Regions from separate parts of the Oxobacter pfennigii genome, predicted to be linked through region 1. Evidence: a T-box and tRNA genes for the amino acid it is inferred to sense, from the RefSeq annotation. Region 1 holds a T-box; the other holds one or more tRNA genes.
The links. A T-box is a leader RNA that pairs with one kind of tRNA and senses whether it is charged. The one in region 1 lies ahead of pheS (phenylalanine--tRNA ligase subunit alpha), so its partner is inferred to be a tRNA-Phe.

Region 1 (12,500 bases):
TACTCCTTCATTCATATCGCCCATATAATATTGAGCAGAACCCGGGTAATAATATATTTCTTTTTTATCATCAACTTTCAACAACAGTATTTTTTGATTTCCGCTAGCTAAATGCTCCTTCCATTCGCGATATTTCCCCCGTCCCTCATCCATTCCAACTCCGTCATATTTACAAATCAAAGTGTCTTCAATTACTTTCTTTTCCCCGTTAATCTCATAAACTAGGCGAAATGGAAATTCGCTGTATATGATTTCAGGTTTAGGCGGATTTGGCAACAAGGAAATCCCCAAACCTATCATAACCCAAGGCAAAACAGTAATGCTTGCTATTATTACAACAATAGCTATCAACATTATAATAACAACAACTGAAAAAGTGTTTTTCTTCAATTATACCCTGCCTCCTTAAGCGCTTCTTTGACTGCGCTCATCATATGATTCATTATCCTTTGAATTTTGTTTGTTTGCCAAAGCTGATACCAATTTCCCCCGTACTGTTGAGGTAAATACACCGCCTTGCCTATGGGTTTACTGAACCCTCCCTCTGTGGCATTTAATGCATCGCCTTTTACAATGAATGCAGTCATGTTGGCAGTATAATTCGAAGAATCTAGCCCGTATGCGCTCGGATTAACGGTTGCAGGATTGAATATGATACTATTTTTGTTTCTTGATAATGCATTTGCAGCTGCTTCTGCTCCTCCTTTCGAGTGTCCAACCATAGTTATCTCATAGCCTGAATGATTATCAACAAATTCATTCGATTTTTTAATTGATACTTTCATATCAGCTGATAAACCAAATAGCTGTTGAAAATTATTTTTCCAGTCACTCACATTAGTAGGCGTTGTACCTTTATTAACCAGTGCATACTCAGTTGTTCCATCATCCTTTACCCTTGAATAAACTCCCATTTTCATGTTATCTCCGTCTGTTATTATATCTTCAAATTTCCACCCGCCCGAAAGTATGTATTCTTTTCCTTTTTCGGCAGTATAAATATTTTCAGCCATAAACGCAGCTTCTATTGGTGTTGGAATATGTCCACTTGGGTCAAAAAAGTTAATAGGATTATTATAGCAGTACACGTAGAGGTTAAGACTCAATGGGTCTTTTGCTTCTCCGGGATAACTATCTTCTGAAATAAAGCGTCCAATATTCGGGTCATAATACCTGGCCCTGAGATAATACAAGCCTGTTTCATCGTCAAGATACTCACCGGCATAACGGAAGGGATTATCTACTTTCTCAACTTCCTGCTGCCATACGTCGGTGAATCTGCTGTTGCCGAAGGAATTGCTGCTATTTACCTCTTCCATGCCATATGGGTCATAGGTGTAATCCTTGATTACATCACTGTTTTCATTGAGCAGCTTCACTACATCCCCATGGGTATTATGAAGGTAGCTATAAATTCCGGCATCCGTTTCCCTATATATCAGCCTGTTTCCCCTGATATTCTTTGCAGTGACTTCGTTATTGCTTGTTTCGAGCAATATATTCCCGCGGTCATAGTAATAGCTTATAACCTCGTCGTCAAAACCCTTTGCTGCCCTTAAACCATCACCGTTGTATATATACTCAGCAATTCTGTCATCAGGGGTTATAACCTTCTCAAGCTGGTTATATCCGTTGAATATATACTCGAACTTTTTATTTGCAGCAAGGTTTCCGCTATGCTTTACTGCTTCTTCTTTTGTTTTTAGATTTCCTTCAAGGTCATAGGAGAATCTTTGCTCTACATTCCGGTCACCCTCTGCGGTCTCCGTTAAAAGAAGCCTGCTGTTCCTGTCATATAAATAGGAAGTTTCCGATATTTTATTGCCCTTTACTTCAACAGCCCCTGATATGTTGCTTAAGTCGTCATACCTATAATCTATCACTCCGTCATCAGAAAGTAAAACAGTCTTAAGCCTGGATAGGGGGTCGTAATAATATTTTGTTACAACACCGTTTTCATCCTTTTCAACCTGGTTGCCCCTTTGGTCGTAGGAGTATCTGAATGAGTCAAGGATGGTATCTCCGGATACATGGCTCATGCTTTTTATGCTGCCGGAATTATAGTAGCTGTAGTCTGTACTTATGCCGGTAATGCCGTCATGCTCTTCAACCAGCCTGCCTATGGCATCGTACCTGTAGCTATAGTTTCTGCCCTTTTCATTTACCCGGATTAATCTCCCGTTTTTATCATATCCATTTTGGATATTTACGTGCTCAAGGCTTCCCTGTAAGACCTTTATTCCTGTTATCCTGTCGGTACTGTCGTACTCGTAGTACTGGTTAATGCTGCCTTCATATTTTGTCTGCACAAGCCTGCCTAAAGAGTCATACTCATTAACTGTTGTACCAGAAGAATCCGACATCTTTACCCTGTTACCAAGGAGATCATATGTTACCTGTACCGCATTTTCTTTGCCGTCCTTGCTGTTTTCCTTATATATAACCCTGTTTAGCCCGTCATATCTGTATGAAGTTACAACGCCGTTCCTGTCCGTTTCTGAAACCAGGTTGCCGTTGTTGTCATATTCATACAAGGTCTCTCTGACTTCAGGGTCCTTTGTCAGCTCAAGCCTTCCTAATTCATCGTACGCATATGTTTCTTCCGAGTAATCAGAATCATTCCAGCTGTTCAGCCCCTTCTTTATGTTTTCAATATTCCCCTCTTTGTCATACTCCACCTTTGTGATGTTTGACGTATCGGAGTCAATGACCTTTTGCACATAAGTTTTCTCAATAGTAAGGAAGGTCACAACAGCCGGAGCTGTGTGATCCATGTTCGTAACACTAATCAATAATATCTGCGATATACAGTGGAACATTATCCGCTAATTTGTTCTGTAAGCATTCCATATGACAGAACAACTGTTGTTCCTGCTGTAAATCTCGTTCTTTATCCCAATTTGATACTACAAGAAGTGCTGTAATATCAATTTGATTAGATTCTATTTTGTCCCCACAAAAGCAGCATTGATATTTCTGATTGCTCATTTACTCGATACCTCACTTCCATCCATAGTTTTTACTTAATCTGTCTAACGAGTTTTAGTTTTAATATATCAGCCATATAAACCCATTTCAAGCGGGAATGGATGGTCTGACATCCTTAATATGGTAATCTCCATATACTCCCCTTGCAGCAGACAGTAAAAAAAAGAGGCAGATAAAAATCTGCCCCGTTAGCTACATTCTGAGCTGGCCACCCAGCTTTTGTTCAATTGTCTTTATAATCTGGTCGTGGACTTTGTTTACTTCGTCGTCGGTAAGGGTTTTGTTTTCCGACCTGTAAGTAATAGAGTATGCCACGCTCTTTTTATTTTCGGGAATCTGCTTGCCCTTGTATACGTCAAAGAGCTTTATGCTTTCAACTAGCTCTCCGCCTTTTGCTTTAACTATTTCCTCAATCTGACCTACCATCACTTCGTCAGGGATTAAAAGCGCCATATCCCTTTCGACGGCAGGATATTTAGGCAGTGACTTGAACTTCCTTTCAAGCTCGCAATTGGCTAATATCATATCGTAATCCAGTTCGCATATATATACGCTGACAGGTATATCGTATCTTTCCTGAATATCCGGGTGGATTTCGCCTACGACTCCAACTTCCTTGTTCTTTATGAGAATCTTCGCTGTCTTTCCCGAATGGAAGGTGGGATTTTCGGATTCCCTTACAAAATCGTATTTGCTTATGCCAAGCTCTTTAAAGAGAAGCTCTATTACTCCCTTTATGTCGTAGAAATCAACGCTGCCGTACATACCCATGCAAAGCATCTTCTTTTCATTGGGAAGCTTTGCAGTTTTGTCTTCAAGGGGCAAGTAGACTCTTCCTATTTCAAAGAACTGCCCGTTTTCAATCTTCCTGCTGTAGTTTCTGCTTATAACTTCCATCATGCTGGGAATTACTGTAGTCCTCATTATGCTCATTTCTTCGCCTAATGGGTTTAATATGCGGACCACATTCCTCAAGCTGCTGTCTTCTGGTATATTAACTTTATCAAAATTGGTTTCGCTGACAAAGGAATAGGTTATTGCCTCATAAAGTCCGGCAGCTGCTAAAACAGTCTTTGTCCTGTCTTCAATTTTCTGCTCTTCGTTTTTGCCGCCCTGGGTAGTTTCACCTCTTATAAGGGTGGTCTTGATATTATCATAACCATAAATCCTTGCAATCTCTTCGGCGATGTCAACCTCAAGCTCCAGATCGCTTCTGAATGTTGGTATTTTAGCCTTCAGAACATCTCCTGGAATGACTTCAATGTCAAGGGAATGAAGGATTTTTATCATATCATCGCCGGATATATCGGTACCCAGGAATTTATTAATCCTCTCAATGCTAATATCTATTGTCCAGGGCTCTAATTTATTGTCATATTTATCGATTGCGCCTCCTACAACTTCTCCTGCGTCCAGTTCTGCAACCAGCTCTACCGCCCTGTTTACGGCGCTTATTGCAACATTGGGATCTATGCCCTTTTCAAACCTTGATGAAGCCTCTGTCCTGAAGCCTAGTGTCTTGGCCGTTAATCTTATGGAGGTACCGTTGAAATTTGCTGCTTCAAAGAGAATGGAAGTAGTGCTATCTTTAACTTCGGAATTTTCTCCTCCCATTACTCCGGCAACGCCTAAGGCTTTTTTAGCATCTGTAATTAAAAGCATTGAATCATCAAGAGTCTTTTCTTTTCCGTCAAGAGTTGTTATCTTTTCTCCCTTTTTTGCCCTTCTTACGATAATCTTTTTGCCTTCAATGGTATCATAATCGAAGGCATGAAGGGGCTGGCCGTATTCCAGCATTACGTAGTTTGTGATATCAACTATATTGCTTATAGGCCTTACTCCCGCTTCAATAAGCCTTTCCTTAAGCCATTCGGGAGACTCTTTTATTTTTACGTTTTTAACCAGCCTTGCAACATATCTTGGACATAGGTCTTTATCGGCAACTTCAATTTCGATATATTTGTTTATATCCCCGCTGTTTTCAGTAACCTTAATCTCAGGTATTTTTAACTCCCTGTTAAAGGTTGCCGAGGCCTCCCTTGCCATACCGATAATACTTAAGCAGTCCGGCCTGTTGGATGTTATTTCAAAATCTATAATTACGCTGTTTAAGCCTAGGATTTCCTTTATATCCACTCCGAGGGGAGTATTTTCAGGGAGTATGTGTATCCCGTGAACGGCATCCTTTATTTCAAGTCCTAATTCTGTGGCAGAACACATCATGCCGTTGGATTCAACGCCCCTTAGCTTGCCTTTTTTGATTTTTACTCCGCCGGGCAAAGTTGAACCGTGAAGGGCAACGGGAACAATATCCCCCTCCTTCATGTTATCGGCGCCTGTTACAATCTGTATACTTTCACCGCCTGCGTTTAGCTGGCAGACCACCAGCTTGTCGGCATCGGGGTGCCTGTCAACTTTCAATACCTTCGCCGTAACAACATTGGTTATTTCTTTTCCTGTTTCTATTACTTCTTCAACCTTTGAACCCGACATGGTCATTTCATCTGCAAAAACCTCCGGGTTTATGTCATTTATCTTAACATAGCTGTTGAGCCATTTTAATGGTACAAGCATCAGTAACCCTCCTTAAAACTGTTTTAAAAATCTCACATCATTTTCGTAGAATAGCCTTATATCATCAATACCGTATTTAATAAGGGCTATTCTTTCCAACCCCACACCGAAGGCAAAGCCGGTGTATTTTTTAGAATCGATGCCGCAGTTTTCAAGTACCTTCACATGAACCATGCCGGAACCCAATATCTCAATCCAGCCTGTTCCTTTACACAACCTGCAGCCCCTTCCCTTGCACAGTACACAGCTTACGTCCACCTCTGCGCTGGGCTCCGTAAAATTAAAATGGTGAGGCCTGAACTTGGTCCTGGTGTCTTCACCAAAGAGCTTTTTGGCAAATACATCCAGGGTACCTTTTAAGTCTCCCATAGTTATTCCCTCATCTACAACAAGGCCTTCAATCTGGTTAAATACCGGTGAATGGGAGGCATCGGGGGTGTCGGAACGATAAACCCTTCCAGGGACTATTATTCTAATTGGCGGCTTATGCTTTTCCATATGCCTTGCCTGCATTGGTGAAGTATGAGTCCTTAAAACCACATCGTCATTTATATAGAAGGTATCCTGTACATCCCTTGCAGGATGGTTTTTAGGAATATTCATAGCTTCGAAATTATAATAATCCAATTCTACCTCAGGGCCTTCAACTATTGAAAAGCCCATGCCGTTGAATATATCCTTAACCTCATCCAAGACCAGCGTGAGAGGATGCTTTGAACCCATGGTTCTTACTCTTCCCGGCATGGATATATCTATAATTTCGCTTTTCATCTTTTCATTTTTTTCTTTAGTCTTAAGGGCATCAAAGGCCTGATCCAAAAGTGCCTCTATATCAACCCTTACTTCGTTTGCCAGCTTGCCTATAATTGGGCGCTCCTCATTGGACAGGGAGCCCATCCCCCTTAATATTGAAGTTAAACTGCCCTTTTTTCCTAAGTATTTAACTCTTACGGAATCTAATTCAGCAGTGTTCGATGCAGTTTTTATATCTGCTGCTGCTTCATTTTTTATTTGCATCAGTTGTTCTCTCATGATAAACTCCTTTCCGGTTTCTAAATAAAATAAATAAAACCTCCGTCCACTAAAGGGACGGAGGTTAATCCGCGGTACCACCCAATTTGGTAAAACCCACTTAAATCTTTAACGGAAAACCCGTCAGGCTCTACTTAATTTCAAGCCCGAAGTTCAGGAGCGAACTTTCATATCCCCTTATTCTTAAGATGCTCTCAATCCATGGCATCTATTCCCTGTAGAAAGAAAAATATTACTCTTCTCCGTCATCACTGCAGAATATATGAAATTATATGAATTCTTCTAAGAATATGCTTATTATAACATTTTAACCATTTTTGTCAATATCCATCCTCTGGCGTGCTATTTCAAACATAACTATGCCGGCAGACACCGACGCATTCAGCGATTCTGCCCGGCCCGGCATGGGAATTTTAATTAATTTATCTGCTTTATTCAATAAGACTGCTTCCACTCCATTTGCTTCATTGCCTATTATTACAGCCGTTTTTCCTCTGTAGTTTTCATCATAATAAAAAGACTTTGCATCAAGGCTTGTTGCATATATTAAAAAGCCTGATTTTTTCATCCGTTCTGCTGCCCCGTTAATATCATTTGATAGGATTATCGGAATATGAAATATTGAGCCCATGGTGGAACGCAGCACCTTTGGTGAATAGGGGTCAACGCTTCCATTGGATAAAACTATTAAGTCAGCTCCGGCGGCATCAGCAGTTCTTATTATAGTACCCATATTGCCAGGGTCCTGAATTCTGTCGGCAACAATTGTATAATTTGAATTTAAAAAAAGCAAGTCTTCATCATAATGCTTTTGCTTTACAACCGCAGCTATGCCCTGGGGAGTCTCGGTATCGCATATGTCCTTCATTAATTTATCCTCTGCTGCATATACTGTTATTCCTTTATCCTTCAGGTTTTTTATTAAAATTTCAGCCCTGTCCCCTTTTAATTCATGGGAGCATATGCAGTATTTTATATCGGCATTGGAAATTAAGGCCTCTTCAATAAACCGTATGCCTTCTATGAGAAATTCGCCATTTTCCAGGCGGGTCTTTTTATTTTTAAGCTTTCTTATATATTTTAAAATCTGATTATCCTTGCTTTTTATGATTTCCATAATAACTCATCCTTCCGGAAAATCATGATTATAGAAAAATAGAGTGTATATCACACCCTATTCTGTTTTTACTTTCTCGATTTTATTCAATTCTTCTGTTCCGCCTATTACCACCAAAATATCGCCGTCATTTATTATATCCTCGGCAGAAGGCGATATATTTATCTCGGAACCTCTTTTTATCGCCATTACGTTTATACCATAGTTAGCCCGCATATTAAGTTCTTTTAGAGTTTTGCCAACCCATTGAGATATTACGGCAATTTCAACTATACTGTAATCCGGCGATAATTCTATGTAATCAAGTATATTGGATGATACCAGATTATGTGCAACACGGACTCCCATGTCCCTTTCGGGAAATACCACCCTGTCGGCGCCAATCCTGTATAAGACCTTTGCATGAAGCTCATTTTGTGCTTTTGCAATAACATATTTGACACCCAGTTCTTTTGCTAGAAGGGTAATCATTATGCTTGACTGTATATCTACTCCGATTGCTATGACCGCAACATCAAAATTTCTTATTCCAAGGGCTCTTAGAGCGTTTTCATCCGTAGCGTCTGCCTGAACGGCATGGGTCACACTGTCTGAAATACTCTGCACATTATCCTCGGACTGGTCTATGGCTAAAACATCATTGCCAAGTGCATACAATGTTTTTGCAACACTGGTTCCAAATCGTCCTAATCCAATGACAACATACTGTTTTGAACTCATTTTAATTCCTCCTATCCTACAAGTACTCTATCCTCAGGATATTTAACAGCTGCAGCATTTTTAAGCTGTTTTTTGGCCAGTGCCAATGTCAAGGTGAGTGGACCGACTCTGCCTGCATACATAGTAAGCAGTATTATAATCTTGCCGATGGCAGTGAGCTCAGGTGTTAAACCCAATGATAATCCTACTGTACCAAAGGCAGAAACAGATTCATAGATTATTTCCATAAATTCCGCGCCCTTTTCCGTTATAGAAAGTATTATAACATTAAATACAACCAGTGCAAGGCTTATTACTGCAATTGCAAGGGCTCTTAAAACTATTGCCCTGGACAACCTCTTTCCGAATATTTCGGTATCCTCCCTGCCTTTTATGACAGATATTATAGTAAGAATTATAGCGGCTGCAGTCGTAGTTTTTATTCCTCCGCCTGTAGAACCCGGTGATGCTCCGATAAACATAAGTATTATGGTTATAAACTTGGATGCGGTTGTCATGGATGCAAGATCTATAGTATTAAATCCTGCAGTTCTGGGCGTTACAGCAGAAAACAAAGCAGCTATAATCTTTTTCATAAATGACATTGACCCTAATGTACCGGGATTATTGTATTCCAGCAGAAAAAATATAATGGTGCCGAGGACAAACAATACGAGGGTAGTCAAAAGTACTACCTTGGAATGTAGGGAGAACTTTTTAAATTCCTTTTTCCTATATATATCTGAGTGAACTACAAACCCCATACCACCTATAATAATAAGACTCATAATTGTAAAATTAATAATTATACTCCCTTGAAAAGGGACTAGGCTTTGAAAATTGCCTATGAGGTCAAAACCGGCATTGCAATAAGCAGAAATAGAATGAAAAATACTGAAATATATTCCTTTTCCCAATCCATATACGGGTATAAATTTAACTGCCAGAAGTAGTGCTCCTATTCCTTCTATTGTGAAAGTAAAAATAAGCACGTATCTTGCCAGCTTAACCAGTCCCTGTATGGAAAAGGAATTCATAGCCTCCTGCATGACCAGCCTTTCTTTCAAAGTAATTTTTTTACCTACAATAAAAGCGATGAGGGTTGCAAAGGACATAAACCCTAAGCCCCCAATCTGTATTAAAAGCAATATAACTATCTGTCCGAAAACACTCCAATATGTACCCGTATCCACAACAACAAGTCCTGTAACGCATACGGCCGACGTTGCAGTAAACAATGCCGTAAGAAAGGAAGTGCTTTCTCCCTTTGCAGAAGAAACGGGAAGAGTCAAAAGTACAGCGCCTAAAAGAATAAGCAATGCAAATCCTATTGAGAGAATTTGTACCGGTTTCAGCCTTTTAAATACTGACATACTTTTACTCTTTTCCATAATTTCATCCCCTGTCTTTAAATCAAAAATTGCGTTTTGCTTATATTATTCCATAAATATAAACCTTAATGTATAGACATATCTACAAAAAAGGATAAAGACCTATTTAATAGGCCTTTTGTCTATGCTCCCAGCTGTTGTTTAGCAAGGTCTACGAGCTCTGTAAATGCTGCGCTGTCGTTTACTGCAAGGTCTGCAAGCATTTTTCTATTCATTTGAACTCCTGCAATTTTAAGTCCGTTCATAAATTTTGAATATGATAAACCGTTTGCTCTTGTGGCAGCGTTAATTCTTGTAATCCATAACTGTCTGAAATCTCTTTTCTTGAGTTTTCTTCCTACATATGCACTTCTTAATGATCTCATTACTGCTTCATTAGCAGCTTTAAACAGCTTGCTTTTTGCTCCGAAGAAACCCTTGGCAAGCCTTAATATCTTCTTATGTCTCTTTTTTGAATGTACAGCTCTTTTTACTCTAGCCATTTTTATTACCTCCTCTAAGTATTTCTCTATTAGATATAAGGGATTAATTTCTTAACTACTTTTGCTTCCTGTTCACTTATATATGCTGTCTTTCTTAAATTCCGTTTTCTCTTGGAACTTTTTTTAGTCAATATGTGGCTTTTGAAAGCCTTAGCCCTTTTTATCCTACCGCTTCCGGTAACTTTGTATCTTTTTGCAGCACCCCTGTGGGTTTTCATTTTTGGCATTATTATTTCCTCCTTATAGATTTATGATTTCTTTGGTTTTAAAATCATAATAAGATTTCTACCTTCCATCTTGGCTTCTTTTTCAATGTCCCCGACAGAACTTAATCGTTCATAGAATCCTTTGAGAAGATTCTGTCCGATGTGTGAATAATCGGTTTCCCTGCCTCTGAATCTTACAGTAACTTTTACTTTGTCTCCATCTTTAAGGAATTTTTCAGCATTTTTAGCCTTGACACTGATGTCATGCTCTTCAATATTAGGACTGAATCTAATTTCCTTAATATTGATTACTTTCTGATTTTTTCTGGCTTCCTTCTCCTTCTTGGAGATTTCGTATAAATACTTTCTGTAATCCATGATTTTGCATACCGGCGGCTTTGCCTGTTCTGCTATCATCACAAGATCAAGCTGCTTGCTTTCTGCAAGCTCAAGGGCCTTCTTGGTAGGCACTATACCGAGTTGTTCACCGTTTGAATCGATTAGGCGAATTTCCTTATCCCTAATCTCCTCATTAATTAACTGTTCTTTGCTAATAATTTTCACCTCCATGAAATAAGTAAGTAAAAATAAAAGCGGATAGAGCAAGCCTATCCGCATAGATATACAAGAAATTTAAAATACCTGCATATTAACCTTACTGACCCTGTCGCAAGGTGAGAAGCGGAACTTCTGCTTTGTTTTACTAGCTTAGTTTATCACCATAGTTTTATTTTGTCAACTTTTATTATATGACATTAATCAATGGATTTATCCCTGATCTTTCCCTTTATCATTTCAGCAAATGCTTCTATGCTCATTGTTCCCATATCGCCTTGCTTCCTGTCCCTTACAGCCACTTCATTGTTCAGCATTTCCTTATCGCCTACCACCAGCATGTAAGGAATTTTCTGAAGCTGTGCTTCCCTTATTTTAAAGCCTATCTTTTCATTCCTTAAATCAACCTCGGCTCTGACATCCGCATCTAATAACAATTTCTCAATTTTCTTAACATATTCCTTCTGATTATCGGTTATACCCATTATTTTTACCTGAACAGGGGCTAACCATACAGGAAATGCACCGGCAAAGTGCTCCGTTAAAATACCGATAAATCTTTCAATGCTTCCAAAAATTGTCCTGTGAATCATGACCGGCCTGTGCTTTTCACCGTCCGGGCCTACATAAGTCAAATCAAACCTTTCGGGCATCTGGAAGTCCAACTGTATTGTACCGCACTGCCATGTACGTCCCAATGCATCCTGAAGATGAAAGTCTATTTTAGGACCGTAGAAAGCTCCGTCTCCTTCGTTTATCTTATATGGAAGGTTTACAGCTTCCAAGGCTTCTCTTAGCGCTTCCGTCGCCCTTTCCCAGTCTTCATCGCTTCCCATGGATTTTTCCGGCCTTGTTGACAATTCTACATTGTATTTGAAACCAAAGAGCTTATATATATAATCATCAAGATTTATTACACCTATGACCTCATCTGTTATCTGTTCGGGGGTCATATATATATGAGCGTCGTCCTGCGTGAAGTTTCTTACCCTCATAAGTCCGTGGAGTGCGCCGGATAATTCATGCCTGTGGACAAGACCAAGCTCTCCCATCCTTAAAGGCAAATCCCTGTAGCTGTGCAACTGAGTTTTATAAACCAATATACCCCCTGGGCAGTTCATGGGTTTTATTGCATAATCTGCTCCGTCAATCTTAGTAAAATACATATTATCCTTGTAATGATCCCAGTGCCCCGACTGATGCCATAAATCCTCGCAAAGTATTATAGGTGTCTTTATCTCACTGTAACCGTTTTTAACGTGAAGCTTCTTCCAGAAATTTTCAAGCTCGTTTCTTAAAACCATGCCCTTAGGATGGAAGAAAGGAAAACCGGGGCCTTCTTCCTGGATGCTAAACAAATCAAGCTCCTTTCCCAATTTCCTGTGATCTCTCTTTTTTGCTTCCTCCAGCATATTTAAATAATCATCCAGGTCGGATTTTTTAGCAAAGGAAGTGC
Region 2 (18,189 bases), on a different contig from region 1:
ATTCCCTGCCAATTCCAGGCGAAGTGAGCCTATATGACGCATTTTCAACATATTCCTTTTTGCCCGCAATATAACCGCCTGTCGGGGCTATGCCGCCGCCGGGGTTTTTTATTAAAGAACCTGCCATCAAATCCGCGCCTGCTTCAGTAGGCTCATATGTATCAAGAAATTCTCCGTAACAGTTATCTACAAAGCATATTACGTCCTTCCTGACTTTTTTAACCAAAACTATTATATCTTCAATATCCTTAAGGGTTAATGCCGGCCGCCAGCCATATCCGGTAGATCTTTGAATTTCAACAAGCCTTATTTTATCATCGCTTATAAGCGCATTTTTAATGCTTTCAAAATCCGGCTTGCTGTTTTCGGCTAAATTGATTTGTATATAGCCTACGCCATATTCCTTTAAAGACCCCCTGCTCTCTCTTATGCCTATTATTTCTTCAAGAGTGTCGTAAGGCTTTCCTGTTACAGCAAGGATTTTATCTCCCGGCCTTAAGTTGCCGAATAAGGCAACGGAAATGGCATGGGTTCCGGATACGAAGTGAGGCCTTACTATACAATCCTCGGAATTAAAGGCATCTGCATATACCCTATCTAATGAATCCCTTCCTATGTCGCCATAGCCATAGCCCGTGGTAAATGCAAAATGTGCATCGGAAATTTTATTTTTCTGAAAGGCTCTTAATACCTTGTATTGGTTGTATGCCTTTATTTCATCCAGCTCTTCAAATTTATATTTAATGGATTTTTCAACTTTTTCGCAAAGATTGCTTATCTTTTCATCTATCATGTATACCTTTGATAAATAATCCTTTGTTTTATTGAACAAAAAACTCAGTCCTCTCCCAATTGATACTGTATTATTCTATCACAGAGACTGAATTATCGCAATTAATGGTGTCTCCGCATATGCTGCATTTATTGTTTTTAAGAGATTCCATCCTTATTTCAAAAGGAGCATATGATAAACCAAGCATAATTCCCTGCGACTTGCCCCTTCTCCTGCCTAATCCATATCCCAATACAAAGGCAAATAAAAAAGCTAATATAATATACATTACTGTCACTCCTGAATTTTAAGTTTAGTGCTCTTTATGCCGGATAATGCCGATATCGCTATTGATATCAGCGAACAGGTTAATGCCTTAAATCTGTCTATATATAAAGAAATTATTATCAAAATTATAAGCGCAACGGAAACTTCTACCCGGCCGAAAATTGCTGCCCAATTCTTTTTTCCCGTTGAAGCATCGTATCTTTCATCAATCAAATCATCTATGAGCTGTATGGCAAAAATAATCAGCAAAGAGAAAACCGATGATTTTACACCTGCTATAATTACTAATAAGATTATTACTATTATTTGTTCCTGGTATGCCTTAAGGCCGATTATCAAAGTGATGTTCCTGTCATGAAACATGCCTATTATGTAAGCACTTAAAAAAAGCCCCAGATTTTCTCTATATAAAAAAATTGATATGCCGAGAAAGCACATTATATAAGGTATATTTACGGTTTTATTTTCATCTACAAAATCATCAAAAAGCTTTATAGACAAGCCCAATAATAATGCGGAGATAATAAAAAGATGATTGTCAGATAATCTTAGATACATATTTTTTTACCTCAGGAAAGCCCAATTCTTTAAGAGCAGAAATTTTAATTATCTTTACCTCAGGAAAGCTTTCATCTAATATATGTAATTTATTCTCATTCTGTATCAGATCAAGCTTGTTTGCAAGAATAATATAATTTCCTCTGTATTTGCCGTATTTATATATCTGCATATCCATATCATCAATTTTCTTTGAATCACTTATCCATGCTGCATCGACTATATGAAAAAGCACAGCATCTTGTTTCATCAATGAAATTGTCTGAGCCATGCCCTCTCTAATATCCTGATCAAAATGTATGGTTGAGCTAAGTCCTGTAGTATCTATGAATTCAGCGTATTTACTGCCTTTGAACACAGGTATATTAAGCTCCGTTGCCTGAATGCATTTGGTTGAATTGGGAGTGTCATTAACCAGGTTTTTTTTAAATGCTCCTATTTCGTTATTTCTTATATATTCTTCCCGGGCATCCTTGAACTTTATGGTTATATCATTATAACCCATAAATTCGCAGAAATTCAGCAAAAACAAAGTCTTGCCTGCATTTGCCCTACCTATTATTATAAATGACTTTCTGGGAGCCTTCTTCATCTACAAAATCCTCTCCTTTTAATGATATAAGGTCCTCCCTTGAGATATTAGGCTTATTTACCAAGCGTACTGCCTGTTTTCTTATGGCAGCTTCCACGATATTTCTTACTAGTCTTGCATTGCCTAGCCTATAATCATTGCTTTGGGATTTACTGTCCAAAATAGCTCTGATGCGTCTTATAGCATCCGGAGAAAGCTTATATTGCCTTTTCTCAACCATTATTTTTGATATTTTTATTAAATCCTCGGTGCTGTAGTCGTTGAATTCGATTTTTATAGGAAATCTGGACTTAAGCCCGGGATTGGTAGATATGAAGTAATCCATTTCATCCTGATAACCGGCTAAGATTAAAACAAAGCTTTCTCTGTAATCCTCCATTGCTTTAACCAGCGTATCGATTGCCTCCTTGCCGAAATCTTTGTCACCGCCCCGAGCCAGAGAATAGGCCTCGTCTATAAAGAGTATTCCGCCTAAGGCTTTTTTTACCTGCTCCCTCACCTTCTGAGCTGTATGGCCTATATATTCGCCAACTAGGTCCGCCCTCTCTACTTCCACTAAATGGCCTTTTTCCAGGATGCCTATTTTGTTGAAAATCTTGCTTAATATTCTTGCAACGGTGGTTTTTCCGGTTCCGGGATTTCCTTTAAAGACCATATGAAATACCAGTGAGTCGGCCGTTAAGTTTTCCTCTTTTCTCCTCTTCTGTATGGTGGCAAAGGCTTGAATTTCTTTGACCAGCTTTTTAACATCATAAAGCCCTATAAGGCTGTCCAATTCCTTCATCACATCTTCTAAGGTCTCCTGTTGCCGCATATTCTTATTTCCCGTATTCTGCAGCTTTTCACCCGACATTTCCTTAAGCATTTCCGAGCATGAAACTCTGCCTATTTTAAGCAACATTAAAAGATGGTCAAATCTGTCTTCCATCACATCAACTCCGCATTTTACCCTGCTATATTTATATTATGCGGGCAGGATAAAAATTGTGATTAAAAATAATTATATTTTTGTTATGTTTTATTTCCACAGTGGAGACGCGCTTATCTTCTTCAGATGAACTGCCTTCTATTCCTATTGAAGACTCAAAATCTAAAAACAACAATCTATCGATATTAGTTTCAGTGAGAACCTACTGTCTTAGCTGTTCTTTATTCATTTCGGGTTTATATTTTAGTATAGTATTAAAAGAATAATATAATAAATGAAAGGAAGGGATTATGAACTCTAAAAAAATAAGAACTATATTAAAACTTTTGATGTTCTAATAGCTATTGCCAGCATCATGGCTCTACTCTTTTATGAAGTTTACTGGCCTTCCGTCACATTTCTGATTATTGCCTTGATAGTGGAATACGTAAGTTTATTTTTAAATGTACGAAAATATCTGGACTCAAGAGCAAGGGGGTTAGTTTATCCTATCATACAAAATATGTTTCTAGTTTTTACCATTACAGTTGGGCTGATTCTCTACACAATGTTTTACTAAATGTGATCCAAAGAATTTTGCAGTTTTAGGTAAGCTATATTTGTTTTCTTAATGTGAATATATACGAAGACAAAAGCAAAATCGTGCAATAGAAAGACGGCTCCCAACTTTGGATGCCGCCCCCTATTTAGGGTATAAGTAGGCTATTAGGCCCAAATAAAAAAAGCCGTAGAAACGGCTTTTACTCTTCGGTTTTATCGGTATTTGTGCTCTCTTGAGGTGCTGTAAACAATATTGGCTTTAAGGGTGAAATAGTTGAAACTGCATGCTTATATATGAGTATTTGCTTGCCTTCGCTGTCGAGGATAATAGTGAAATTATCAAATCCTTTGACTTGGCCTTTTAATTGAAATCCATTCGTTAAATGTATAGTAACAGGTATATGACCTTTTCTTGACTGATTTAAGAAAACATCCTGTAAATTGTTATTTATTTTATTCATATTACCATCCTCCATAAGTGTAACACTTTATTTTATTTAATAATAGTTCTATATTTAGCTTAATTTTCCTGCAACGTGATGGGCAATATTTTGAACAATGCTATCGGTGTCCTCATATTCATCAACGTTGACCCAGTGTATTCGCTCTTCCCGCCTGAACCATGTCAGCTGGCGTTTTGCAAAATGCCTTGTGCTTTGTTTCAGTCTATAAACTGCCTCCTCAAAGGAATACTCCCCTTCAAGAAAAGAGATTATCTCTTTATATCCAAGCCCCTGCATGGAAGTCAGATCCTTTGTATATCCCATATCAAGCAAGGATTTTACTTCATTAACAAGACCCTTTTCAAGCATTATATCTACCCTTTTGTTTATCTTCTCATATAGCTTTTGCCTGTCGGATATTAAGCCTATCATACACAAGTCATAATCAATGGCTTTTTTTCTTGATCCAATTTGTACTTCCGTAATAGTTTTTCCTGTGTATTTATATACCTCAAGGGCTCTTATAATTCTCTTTAAGTCGTTTTCATGAAGGCGGTTAAAAGAGTCAATATCAACCGCTTTTAACATATTATGCACATAGGCATTTCCCTTTTCTTTAGCCATATCCAACAGTGAATTTCGATAATCCCAGTCGGATATGGTTTCGGTAAAATCCAGGGCATATGTAAGGGAATTTATATATAATCCGGTCCCTCCTGCCACTATGGGCAGCTTATTTGAACTTATCAAATCATCAATATGTTTTACTGCTTTTTCACGGAAAAGGGCTACGGAAAATTCCTCATCGGGATTTACCACATCTATAAGATGGTGTCTTACTCCGTCCATTTCTTTCGGTGTAGGTTTTGCAGTTCCTATATCCATATATTTATAAACCAGCATGGAATCTGCAGATATTATCTCGCTTTTAAATACCTTTGCCAGTTTTATGGATATCTCAGTCTTGCCGACTGCTGTTGGGCCTACAAGAATAAATAAAGGTTTTTTCATAGCATTGGCACCTACTGTATTCTTTTGAATTTCTTTTCCAGCTCATTTTGAGTTAATTTTATTATTACCGGCCTTCCGTGAGGGCAGGTATAGGGATTAGGCGTGAGCCTTAATTTATTTATAAGCCCTTCCATCTCTAATATGCTTAATTTATCATTGGCTTTTACAGCGCTTTTACAAGCCATGGTACACATCATACTATCGATTATTCCTTTGTTATTTCCTTCTTCTTCATTTAAAAGATCTACAAGCTCTAAAAATAGTTTTTTTAACTGGGGAACACCGAATATCATAGGTGCCGAACGCAGCATAACTGAATTATTGCCAAAAAACTCGAAGTCAAAACCTAACCTTGTTAAAATTTCCGGATTGTCCTTTATTGCTGCAACTTCTTTTAAGGTTAATTCCACCACAAAAGGAGCGATAAGCTGCTGTGATTGTATTACTCCCTTTTCAAAGGAGCTCTTATATCTTTCATACAATATTCTTTCATGAGCAGCGTGCTGGTCCACTATATAAAGACCGTCAGGACCCTGGGCAAGTATGTAGGTAAAATGGCACTGTCCTATTATTACGAGGGGCGGAAGAAGATTTTGAGGCGTATTATATGAGATTTCTTCATCCTCAAAAGCATTGACATTCATATCACTGTATACTTTGTCCTCCTTAAAGGCTTCATGATGCTTCTCTATTGGCTGTTCTTCAGTTACTGCAGCCTCTACCTTTGTATCTTCATTTCTTATATCATAAAAATCTCTTTGTTCCCTTACAGTAAAGGGATTGCTGTAATCATCCCTGATAAGCTGCTGTTGTTCTACTTTAAAAGAAGCTTCTTGTTTTTCCATCTGAGGTATCAATACCTCTCCTGCCAGGCCGTTTCTAACTGTATTGAATATGGCGCCAAAGACCTCTCTTTCATCCTGAAACCTTACTTCTGCTTTTGTAGGGTGAACATTTACATCCACAAGTTCAGGATGTATTGATATAAATAATATGCAAAATGCAAATTTATTTACGGTTAAAAAAGTCTTATATGCAGTGTCGACGGCAGTCGAGAACATTTTGTTCTTCACATACCTGTTGTTTATGAAAAACGTCTGAAAAGACCTGTTGGATCTTGCTGCACTGGGGCGCCCGATATAGCCTTTTATGGATAATATATTGCCTGTATAGGATACTGGAATAAGAGAATCATAAAATTCCCTTCCGTATATGGTCAATATTGTATTTTTAAGATCACCGTCTCCGGGAGTATTAAATATGTTTTTGCCATTATTTATATATTTAAAGGATATTTCAGGATGGGATAAAGCAAGCTTTAATACTGTGTCTGACACCAAAGCCGACTCTCTGGATTCCTTCTTTAAAAACTTTAACCTCGCCGGTGTATTGTAAAACAAATTTTTTACGATGATGCTCGTGCCGTTCGGGCAGCCTGTAGAATCCAAATACTTGCACTCGCCGCCTTCTAGTATGATTTTTGTGCCGTAATCCTTATCCCTTGGCTTGGTAATCATTTCAACCTGGGAAACAGCTGCTATGCTGGCTAAGGCTTCGCCGCGAAAGCCCAGGGTATTTATATTGTTCAAGTCATCTTCTTCGGCAATTTTGCTGGTGGCATGTCTTATAAAAGATTTCTCTGCATCCTCATAATCCATGCCTGTACCATTATCAGTGACTCTTAAATAAGTAATACCACCGTCTTTTATTTCAACGGTAATGGAGGTTGCATCGGCATCTATTGAATTTTCAACAAGTTCTTTTACTACGGATGAAGGTCTTTCTACCACCTCACCGGCAGCAATTTTATTTGATATATTTTCATTTAAAATATGGATGTTTCCCAAATTGTTTCACCACCTAACCTATTCACGTACTTTTTTAATAAGCTTATGTAATATATTCATAGCTTCTATAGGCGTAATGTTTAAAATATCTATATTTTTGATTTCTGTAACGATATCTTTTTCTTTATTACTGCTGAAGAAATCCAGCTGTTCTATATAAGTTTTATGAGCTTCAGCAGCGGCAGTCTCTTTCTTGACCTCTGAAAGTATTTCTATGCTTTTATTATTAATATCGTTCACTTCCAGCATATCTATAATTTCACGGGCTCTTTTAATTATTTCATCAGGAAGGCCGGCCAGCTTTGCAACCTGTATTCCATAGCTCTGGTCAGCTCCGCCTCTTATGATTTTCCGTAAAAATATTATGTCATCTCCATGCTCTTTTACAGATATGCAGTAATTCTTTATGCCTTCAATCTTGCCTTCTAACTCCGTCAATTCATGATAATGAGTGGCAAAAAGAGTCTTGGCCCCAATTTTTGACTGGCTGCTTATGTATTCAATAACCGCCCAGGCAATGCTTAAGCCATCGTAGGTGCTGGTTCCCCTGCCCACTTCGTCAAGGAGTATGAGGCTTTTATTTGTTGAGTTATTAAGTATGTTTGCAACTTCAGACATTTCCACCATAAAGGTGCTCTGACCGCTGGATAAGTCGTCGGATGCCCCTATCCTTGTAAATACCCTGTCAACAACGCCGATTGATGCAGAGCTTGCGGGAATGAAGGAACCTACCTGGGCCATTATAACAAGCAGGGCAACCTGTCTCATATATGTGCTCTTGCCTGCCATGTTAGGCCCTGTTATAATGGAAACCCTGTTATTAAGAATATCCAGATTTGTATCGTTTGGAACAAACATATTATTAGGCAAGGTCCTTTCTACAACGGGATGCCTGCCGTCCTTTATGTCTATTGTACCGTCATCGGTTATTACAGGCTTTATATAATCATTTTCCATGGCAACAGCTGCAAGGGAGCATAGTATGTCCAAATTAGCTATTGCCCAGGAGGTTCTCTGAAGTCTCTGTATGTTTTTCGATATACTTTCCCTTATTTTGCAGAAGATTTGATATTCCAGCTGTATAAGCTTTTCTTCTGCTCCTAAAATTGTGGATTCCATTTCCTTTAACTCAGGTGTTATGTATCTTTCGGCATTTGAAAGGGTTTGCTTTCTCATATACCTGCCTTCGGGCACCATATTCTTATTGGCATTGGTAATCTCAAGGTAGTATCCGAAGACCTTGTTATAGCCTACCTTTAAGGATTTTATTCCGGTAGCTTCCCTTTCCTTTGCTTCTAAGGCGGCTATCCAGTCCTTCCCTTCTTTTGATGCCCTTCTTAATTTATCAACTTCAGTATCATAGCCTTCCTTTATGATAAAGCCGTCTTTTACGGACAAAGGAGGGTTATCGATTATAGATTTTTCAATTAATTCATGTACATCAATTAGCTCATCTATATTACTGTAAATATCTCTTAAAATGTTGGTCTTTAAATCCTTTATGCCCTTTTTGATATCCGGCAAAACAGAAATTGACTGCTTTAATGATAATAAGTCCCTGGCATTTAGAGTGCCGTATACTATTTTGCCTATAAGCCTTTCAATATCATATATGCTGTTTAAATTATCTATTATATAATTTCTGACATAGATATCGCCGTATAATTCCTCTACAGCATCCAATCTGTACTGTATTTTTTCTTTTTGTATAAGAGGTTCTTCAATCCAGCGTCTAAGCATACGGGCACCCATGGCAGTTTCTGTTTTATCTAAGACCCATAAAAGAGAGCCTTTTTTAGTCTGATTTCTCATGGTTTCCGTAAGCTCTAAGTTTCTCCTGGTTGATATGTCCAGCATCATAAAATCATCGACGGTGTAAATTATAAGGTTGTTTATATGCCCTAAGCTTGTCTTTTGTGTTTCCTCAATATAACTTAACAAGGCGCCGCAGGCACACACTGCCGTTGTAATTTTGTCAGTTTTCCCCCAATTCTTAAACTGGGCTGATGCTTTATTAACGCAGGAATTATATTCAAAATTATCATCCTTATAGTGGGTCAATAAGGCATTGAACCTGTCGGATAAAATCTTAAGCAATTTGGTGTTTTCGGACAGTTCCATGTTATATATGATTTCCGAAGGAGTTAAACGGGCTGTTTCATCAATAATCTTTTGAGTATTTGAAGAATTGAATTCCGATGCGTGGAACTCCCCAGTGGAAACATCACAATAGGCGATTCCGTAAAAATCGCTGTTTTTATATATGCTCATGATATAATTGTTTTTCTTTTCATCCAGCATGCTGCTTTCAGTAACGGTTCCGGGAGTTACAACACGTATAATCTCCCTTTTTACGATGCCCTTAGCCAGTGCAGGGTCTTCTACCTGTTCGCAAATAGCTACCTTATAGCCCTTTGAAATGAGCCTTGAAACATATGATTCGGCAGCATGATAAGGAAGGCCGCACATAGGCGCCCTTTTATTAAGGCCGCAATCCCGGCCGGTCAACACCAATTCAAGCTCCTTTGAAGCTGTTTCGGCATCTTCAAAAAACATTTCATAAAAATCGCCTAATCTAAAAAATAGGATACAATCTTTATATTGCTCTTTTATATCCAAATATTGCTGCATCATGGGAGTAAGCTGCGGCATAAAAGTATCCTCCGTTTATACAGGTATTCCATTTAAGGACCAGGTTAAAGCTTCTGTAATCTTAACATTGATGACTCTTCCAATCAGGCTTTTATCGTCGGTATTTACATTTACAAGCTTTCCGGTATCCGTCCTGCCCATAAGCTTGCTTTCATAGTTTTTGCTTAAGCCCTCAATGAGAACTTTTACAATTTTATTCTCATAAGCCTTATTTTTCTTCAAACCGATAGAGTTCAATAAATCCACAAGCTTGTTGAATCTTTCATGCTTAATGTTTTCATCCACCTGCTCTTTTATATCATAGGCTGGCGTTCCAGGGCGGGGTGAATATAAAAATGTAAAGGCTGAGTCGAATTCCACCTGCTTTACTATATCCAGAGTCTCATTAAAGTCTTCTTCCGTTTCACCGGGAAAGCCTACGATAATATCCGTCGTTATTGATATACCGGGAACTTCTTTTTTCAGCCTTAAAGCCAAATCCAGATATTTTTCCTTTGTGTACTTTCTGTTCATGAGGTTTAAAATCCTGGTAGAACCGGATTGTATAGGAAGATGTATGTGCTTGCATACATTACATAAGTCCCTCATGGCATATATTAGGTTTTCGGATAAATCCTTAGGATGTGAAGTCATAAAACGTATGCGCTCTATTCCTTCAGTATTATTTAAAAGCTTTAAAAGTCCGGCAAAATCAATTTCTTCGCTTAAACCCCTGCCGTAGGAATTGACGTTTTGACCTAAAAGGGTTATTTCCTTATAACCAACTTGTGCCAGTTGACGTACTTCATCCACTATATCCTGAGGATTTCTGCTTTTTTCCCTTCCTCTTACATGGGGAACAATGCAATAGGTGCAGAAATTGTTGCAGCCATACATTATAGTTACAAGTGCTTTAACACTGCTCTCCCTTACGATTGGAACTCCTTCTACTATTTCATCGCTGCTTTCCAATACCTCTATTACGGTATTTTGCGACTGCATTGCATTATTTACAAGCTGAGGAAACTTATGAAGATTGTGCGTGCCAAATATGAGGCTTACAAAGGGATATTTTTTTCTTATATTCTCTGCTATATTTTCCTGCTGCATCATGCATCCGCATACGGCTATGACAAGATCGGGCTTTTTCTTTTTAAGCTGCTTTAATGCTCCTATATTGCCGTAAACCTTCAATTCCGCATTTTCTCTTACGCAGCATGTATTAAAGACTATTATATCAGCTTCTTTTTTATTATCGGTAACTTCATAACCCATGGCTTTTAACATTCCGGAGAGCTTTTCGGAATCCTCCTCATTCATCTGACAGCCCCAGGTCTCTATAAAATATTTCTTCAATTACAACACTCCTCATATTATGACAATTAAAAGAAGATAATGTATATTATACCATAAAATTTGCTCTGCAAATTTTATGTCCAATTGAATCCTTGCAGGATTCATTATACCTTAACAGCACAAAAATTTAAATGATAAAAGTTATTAATAGGATTATACCCTAAATGCCGGGGTTGTTTGTTCTTGATTCCTTTACATATTGATTCAGCTTCTTTAAATTTGCATTCCAAAGATATATAACAAAGGCTGCGAAAACAAACATGAGGTTATTTAACCCCGACATCAGTATGAAATTATATATACCGTGAAGCAGCACAGGCACGTAAAAGGATTTATTATAATTAAGAACCCTCGTGTTATCTGCATCTGCATATTTTGACAAGGAAAGGTAGTAGCCCATGGTAACTCCGAAGAGCATGTGGGCAGGTACTGCAAATATGCCCCTTGTCACCCCTGTGTATATAAAATTACTGGGTCCGAATATCACATACATTATATTTTCAATAGTAGCAAATCCCAAGGCTGAAAATACACAGTAAACTATTCCGTCCAGTTTTTCATTGTAGCTTTTATCTTTGAAAGCTATTTTTATAACTACCAGCCTCTTGAAATATTCTTCCGTCAATCCTGCAACTATAAAAGCAGTATAGGCGGCGGATGCTAATCCACTGAATATATTCAATTCCGCCAGTATCTTTTCGATAAAATATACGGGTATTACAGTCAAAGCGCCAAAAATAAAAAGCCTCGCAAGAAGATGTATAGGTTCCCTGTCATATCTGTCCTTCTGATAGATATAAATTATTAAAGCAATAGTCGGTGCCAGTGCAACAGCAATTGCCAACTCCATAAAATCACACTCCTTTAAGTATTAATTTATCCATAATTAAATACCTTAACTATGTAAATTAATACAAACATGTCAACCTTTAATATATAATTTTTTAAAAGAAAAGTACAGTAAAATTATCATTGATATTCAAGGGTTTTAAAGCCTTTTTAATTGCACACAATATAATAAAATGATATCATAAAATATAATGTTTATAAAATATGGTAATGAGATAAATAACCTGGAGGTATACTATGTTAAAGTTTTCAGAGAGAGCTATAAATATGCAGTCTTCGCCAATAAGAAAGCTTGCGCCTCTTGCCGCAGCAGCCAAAAAGAAAGGTAAAAAAGTATATCATCTGAATATAGGTCAGCCGGATATTCATACACCTAAGGAGTTTTTCGATGCTGTAAGCAATTTGGATATGGGTGTTTTAAGCTATGTTGACTCCCAGGGCATCCCTGAGGCAATAAATAGTTTCAGAAAATATTATACAAACTGGGATATACATTTTGAAGAAGATGAAGTCTATGTTACAAACGGAGGCAGCGAAGCTTTACTCTTTGCCATCCTCGCTGTGTGTGACTACGGTGATGACATTTTGATGCCCGAGCCCTTTTACACCAATTATAACAGCTTTACATCCATAGCAGGAGTAAATATCGTTTCTTTCCCCACCAAAGCTGAAGCAGGCTTTCACTTGCCCGTTAAGGATATCATAACAAAATCCATTACTAAAAAAACCAGAGCTATATTGTTATCAAACCCCGGAAACCCTACAGGAGTTGTTTATACCAAAGAGGAATTATATTTAGTAGCTGAAATTGCAAAAGAATATGATCTCTTTATAATAGCCGATGAAGTTTATAGGGAATTTGTATATGACGGCCTTAAATATACAAGCTTTATGCATTTGCCGGAAATTAAGGACAGGGTAATACTGATTGACAGTATATCAAAGAGATACAGCGCCTGCGGTGCAAGGATTGGTTTAATGGCAACAAAAAACAGAGAATTATTGCCTTTGTTTTTAAAGTTATGTCAATCAAGGCTTTGTGCTTCTGCTCTGGATCAGATTGGTGCTGCAGCCCTTATAAATACGCCAAAGGAATATTTCGCTGAGGTTCTAGAAGAATATCAGGCTAGAAGAGATGTGGTTTATAATGCTTTAAGCAATATGAAAGGCGTTATATGCCAGAAACCAACAGGGGCATTTTATGTTGTTGCAAAGCTCCCCGTTGAAAACGCCGAAGATTACGTAAAATTCCTTCTGACGGATTTTGATGTGGATAACGAAACTGTTATGCTGGCCCCTGCAGAAGGCTTCTACTCAACAGAAGGTTTAGGAAAAGATGAAGTGAGAATCTCTTACTGCTTAAACTGTGAAGATTTAAAGAAAGCCATGAACGTTATAGAAAAAGGCCTTGAAGCCTTTAATAAATAAGAGCCCGCACGCTATAACAATCAGAGATTGCTAGCTGGCCCCGGGAACCTATGTTTGTGCAATAATAAAAATTTAGGAGCTGCTTTTGCGGCTCCTTTATAATTACGCTTTAAGTCTGGTCCATATTTACCAATATCTCATCTTTAATTTTACACAACCCGTTATTATAATGCCGGCACATGGTGCAATTAATGTTCTTTTCATCGCTGGTGGTGCCTGTCAAATTGCCCTCAGGCGAAAAATGGGAGCATTGCTGTGCGATTGCATTCATTTGTTCATAACTGTCCATGAAAAGTCACTTCCTTTAAGATTATTTTTCCTCATAACGGTGAAAATAATCACTTTTTTTAAAAGAAACTGACCTTTGAACTATTATAATTATATAAATACATGCCTAAGGAGCCTATTTTTGAAAAGCCTGTCTTTCTGTAAAGCCTTAAAGCTTTTTTATTTGATGAATCGACCGTAACGTAGGCTTCATTGAAATCCTTTCTCTTTATGAAATTAAGAGTGTGATTCAAAAGGAGCTTGGACAGTCCCAAACCTCGGTATTTGGTTATAATGCCGAAATTAACTATGTAAGGCTTGGTGTCGGGATGATTTTCGTATATAACCTGTGCATAACCTGCTATTTCATCATTATATTTAAGGAATATGCAGCCCTCTTCTAAAAAATAAATCTGTTTTTGTTCATGGAGTACATCCTCTATATTGAAGTCTTTATGGCCCTTTGCTCCTTTAAAAAGGTCATTTTGAATCCACATTCGAGTATACTCATCCCTGCCTTTTTTAAAGGTTTTAAAGCTTACATTGTCTGTAACGGGTACCCTTTTATAGCCATTCAAAAATATTTTCATATCGTAAATTTCCTGATCCATACTTAGATTAAGCTTGTCTGAAATTTCAAAATAGGGCTTGCTTTTATCTAAAAAAATCTGAGCGGTTTTATATTTCTTAAACAAAAAGCCTTTGTTTATGGATTCCAAAAGATAGGTGTAATTGGCTTTATTGCAGTAATTCTTTTCAATGAATATATCTTCTATATGCACTCTGTCTTTAATGCTGCTATCATCGATATCTTTATATAGAATGTATCCTTTTATTTTTTGGGATATCTTTAATAGCTTTATTTTTAATTTATTATTGCTTAATATGTCAGAATTAGCTCTTGTATTGCCATGTGCCATTGAATACAGTCTGTTAAAACTGTCGGTATAATTATCATTGTATTTTTCGACCTTTACCATAATCAATACCGCCTTTAATAAAATGAAACTTAAGTAAAATTGGGCTTTTTGCCAATAAGCAAATTATTAAAAATATTTATAAAATACCTGTTGACTATGTCATATTATAGCTGTATAATCATATTTGTTGTCGCTCATATGAGCTGCATAGCCGTAATATGTTATTTTTAATAATATATTATAACTAATGTGGCCCCTTGGTCAAGCGGTTAAGACACCGCCCTTTCACGGCGGTAACAGGGGTTCGAGTCCCCTAGGGGTCACCAATTTAATAAGGGCCTTTAGCTCAGTTGGTTAGAGCAACCGGCTCATAACCGGTTGGTCCGGGGTTCGAGTCCCTGAAGGCCCACCATTTTAGGCCAGATAGCTCAGTCGGTAGAGCAGTGGACTGAAAATCCACGTGTCGTTGGTTCGATTCCGACTCTGGCCACCAGAAAAAACCGCTAATAGCGGTTTTTTCAATTATATTCATCCTTATGGACGAGCGATATTCACTGACGCGAATGATATTGAACATGACGATAATATTCGCCGGGACGAATAAGGCTAATATAAATATCATCCTGCATCAGCAGAATATAATTACGCGCTATGTAATGGCACTGTAATATCATTTGCGAAACTAATATCATCTAACTCCCCTACCCCCTTTAAATTCCAGAGAGATTATTTAAAAAACATTATTGACTTATCAAATGAATTAATATATAATAAGTTTTGTCGTCAAACGAGGGCCTTTAGCTCAGTTGGTTAGAGCAACCGGCTCATAACCGGTTGGTCCGGGGTTCGAGTCCCTGAAGGCCCACCATTTGCTGGCATAGCTCAACAGGCAGAGCAGCTGACTTGTAATCAGCAGGTTGTTGGTTCAATTCCGACTGCCAGCTCCACACCACTAAATTTAATAAACATATTTTATGGAGGGATTCCCGAGTGGCCAAAGGGGGCAGACTGTAAATCTGTTATCGGACGATTTCGATGGTTCGAATCCATCTCCCTCCACCAGAAAAAACCGCTATTAGCGGTTTTTTTCAATTATATTCGTCCTGACGACGAGCGATATTCACCAGCATGAATGATATTGCCGATAGCAATGATATTCGCTGCCACGAATAAGACGAATATAATATAATTCTGCTTCACTATGAAGAAGTTTATAAGAATTTACAGCAAAATGCGTAGTACTTCGTAGATTATTAATATCATCTGTTAGAGCCGCTAAAAATAGCGCAAAAGCATAATCACCTGTACTCCCCCGCCCACTTTCTTACCTCTAGACACTTCTCATATGGCAATACCCATGTTTTAACCTCTTTTCCATCGTTATAGGCCAATGCCAGCTTATATTCCGTCTCTCCTCTCGTAATGCTCCAATCCTTGTGATTATAAAAAAGAAGCTTGTGATATGTATTGTCTTTCATTTCTATATTAATTGTAAAATGGATGGGATACTTCCAATCATAGGTCGGAAGGCTTTCTTCATTTATAATAAGTCTACCGTTGGAGCTGTTTATAATACAGCTTCAGCCAGATACAAATGCCGCCTGCACTTGATATTGAACAGCTAAAGGCAGCAAGCTTCGTTGATAAGAAAGAAAATCTAATACTTTATGGACTCGTGGGTACCGGCAAGTCGCATCTTGCAACTGCAATAGGAGTTGCAGCCTGCAGCAGCGGCAAGAGAGTGAGATTCTTCCGCACAGCATCATTGGTGAACCAACTTAGTGAATCCAAAGCAAAAGGTGAGCTGAAACGCTTCATGAAACTAATCGAGAAAACGGACCTATTGATATGTGATGAATGGGGTTATATACCCTTTGAAAAGGAAGGATCACAATTACTATTCCAAGTAATATCGGAATGCTATGAGAGAAGAAGCGTCATCATTACAACGAATTTAGAATTCAGCAAGTGGAATGGTATTTTCTATGACGAAAAGCTGACAAGCGCTATTATTGACAGGCTGGTTCATCACAGCCATCTGCTGGTTTATACAGGCCCAAGTCATAGGTTAACACACTCAACCATGAAATCCCAGTAATGGAAATGGGGTGCTCGGAAAATTAAGTTCCGGAATGTATGGAAAGGTACTTGCCAAAAACAATTAAAAGCTTCTCCTTCTTAAGCTTTGATATGACAGACATCACCCTATCCTCCCCTGTTTTGGTTTATGTCCTGAATAAAATATTATCCATTGGTATTCGGCAGATAATAAAGTTTGAACTCGGAATACCTTGGTACACCAATTATAAAATTTAGGTTGAATAATAAATGTACAAAGTAGCCAAGTTTATAAGTGAAATTAACCCTCCTCAGGAATTAAAAAAAGGCTTGTGTTATCAGCAAAGCCTTTTTATATATAATGTAATTATTTTTTTAAAATTATGAATTTGAAGATATGAATTTTGTGTGTTTCTTTAAGTACTTTTACAGACTTGACGCTTTTACTGAAACCGGCTGGTCAAAAAGGCCTCTTTTAACTTCAGTAGCTGTCATATGCTTGGCGTTGAACTTCTCAGTCAAGTAGTTGCATGCATCCCAAGGATTAATCCTGTCACCGCAGGTGAAAACGTCAACTGCAGCATAGCCTAGCTCAGGCCAAGTATGAATGGTAAGATGTGATTCTGATATTACGACAACCCCGCTTACCCCTTGTGGACTAAATTTATGAAACGCAACTTCACGTACTTCAGCACCTGCTTCCAAAGCTGAATCTACCATAATCCTCTCAATCAATTCCCTGTCGTTAAGTGTTTGTGGATTACATCCATAAATTTCTGCCAAAATATGACGGCCCAAAGTGTTCATCGTATTATCTTTGCCTCCTTTTCCAGACTATAGTAATAATTTATTAATTTTCAATAAGCTAATTCTATCAGAAACATGGAAAAAGTCAATACATTACATCAAAAATTTTACTTACCTTAAATAAAGTCATTCTAACTCGGTATTTCTCATTTTTACTCTGCTTTTTATCCAAAGTTATTAATATTTCAGGAATAATATATATTATGCCAAAGTATAAAAATGTTGAATACAAAATAAGACAATGAAAAATTCACTGTCTTATTTTATCAATTTAGTTTTAAAACTTAAAAATTATTCGCTTACTTTGCTGTCAATAACGTCCTGGATGGTTGTTTGAACTTCTTCTTTTGCTGCTTCTTCGAAAACTTCTACATCAACATTTTCGGTTTCTGCTGCATCTTTGATGCTAAGGCTCAATCTCTTGTTCTCTGCATTAATTTCGATTATCTTTGCAGTAACTGTCTCCCCTACCTTTAAGGCATCTTCCACTTTGTTTATTCTCTTATCGCTTATATTTGATATATGAACCAAACCGTCAAGGCCGGGCTCTATTTCAATGAAAGCTCCGAAGGAAGCTATTCTTACAACTTTGCCTGTAACAATATCCCCTATTTTAAATTTGCTGTCAATATCGCCCCAGGGTTCTGACAAGGTCTTTTTAAGGCTTAAGGATATGCGCTCCTTGTCTTTGTCAACGGAGAGAACATAAACTTCAACGGAATCTCCCTCTTTAACCACTTCGGATGGATGTTTTACCCTTCCCCAAGACAGCTCTGAAATATGGATAAGGCCGTCAACGCCGCCTAAATCAACAAAGGCACCAAAATCAGTAATTCTTATAACTTTGCCTGATATCACCTGACCAGCTTCAAGGTTTTCAAACAATGCTTTCTT

Region 2: it encodes a tRNA-Phe, which carries the amino acid that the T-box ahead of pheS (phenylalanine--tRNA ligase subunit alpha) is inferred to sense. The anticodon was not compared.

The regions. Positions count from the first base shown of each region.
Region 1 is NZ_LKET01000068.1:996-13,495, forward strand. It holds gene OXPF_RS19340 (hypothetical protein) at 1-390, opposite strand, end outside; gene OXPF_RS19345 (RHS repeat domain-containing protein) at 387-2,774, opposite strand; gene OXPF_RS22670 (hypothetical protein) at 2,785-2,988, opposite strand; gene pheT (phenylalanine--tRNA ligase subunit beta) at 3,181-5,562, opposite strand; gene pheS (phenylalanine--tRNA ligase subunit alpha) at 5,575-6,594, opposite strand; T-box leader at 6,645-6,852, opposite strand; gene rlmB (23S rRNA (guanosine(2251)-2'-O)-methyltransferase RlmB) at 6,902-7,711, opposite strand; gene OXPF_RS19370 (potassium channel family protein) at 7,769-8,431, opposite strand; gene OXPF_RS19375 (TrkH family potassium uptake protein) at 8,443-9,801, opposite strand; gene rplT (50S ribosomal protein L20) at 9,924-10,283, opposite strand; gene rpmI (50S ribosomal protein L35) at 10,313-10,510, opposite strand; gene infC (translation initiation factor IF-3) at 10,532-11,059, opposite strand; ribosomal protein L20 leader region at 11,069-11,191, opposite strand; gene thrS (threonine--tRNA ligase) at 11,245-12,500, opposite strand, start outside.
Region 2 is NZ_LKET01000028.1:3,477-21,665, forward strand. It holds gene OXPF_RS06505 (methionine gamma-lyase family protein) at 1-832, opposite strand, end outside; gene OXPF_RS06510 (hypothetical protein) at 864-1,061, opposite strand; gene OXPF_RS06515 (hypothetical protein) at 1,067-1,618, opposite strand; gene OXPF_RS06520 (GTPase) at 1,599-2,210, opposite strand; gene OXPF_RS06525 (AAA family ATPase) at 2,170-3,138, opposite strand; gene hfq (RNA chaperone Hfq) at 3,879-4,139, opposite strand; gene miaA (tRNA (adenosine(37)-N6)-dimethylallyltransferase MiaA) at 4,194-5,132, opposite strand; gene mutL (DNA mismatch repair endonuclease MutL) at 5,144-6,979, opposite strand; gene mutS (DNA mismatch repair protein MutS) at 6,998-9,631, opposite strand; gene miaB (tRNA (N6-isopentenyl adenosine(37)-C2)-methylthiotransferase MiaB) at 9,647-10,966, opposite strand; gene OXPF_RS06555 (PrsW family intramembrane metalloprotease) at 11,127-11,816, opposite strand; gene OXPF_RS06560 (pyridoxal phosphate-dependent aminotransferase) at 12,053-13,243, shown strand; gene OXPF_RS06565 (hypothetical protein) at 13,353-13,532, opposite strand; gene OXPF_RS06570 (GNAT family N-acetyltransferase) at 13,591-14,490, opposite strand; tRNA gene OXPF_RS06575 (tRNA-Glu) at 14,682-14,756, shown strand; tRNA gene OXPF_RS06580 (tRNA-Ile) at 14,766-14,842, shown strand; tRNA gene OXPF_RS06585 (tRNA-Phe) at 14,848-14,923, shown strand; tRNA gene OXPF_RS06590 (tRNA-Ile) at 15,222-15,298, shown strand; tRNA gene OXPF_RS06595 (tRNA-Thr) at 15,302-15,377, shown strand; tRNA gene OXPF_RS06600 (tRNA-Tyr) at 15,407-15,492, shown strand; gene OXPF_RS22390 (hypothetical protein) at 15,729-15,908, opposite strand; partial or broken gene istB (IS21-like element helper ATPase IstB) at 16,016-16,528, shown strand; gene speD (adenosylmethionine decarboxylase) at 16,915-17,295, opposite strand; gene OXPF_RS06620 (bifunctional 4-hydroxy-3-methylbut-2-enyl diphosphate reductase/30S ribosomal protein S1) at 17,587-18,189, opposite strand, start outside.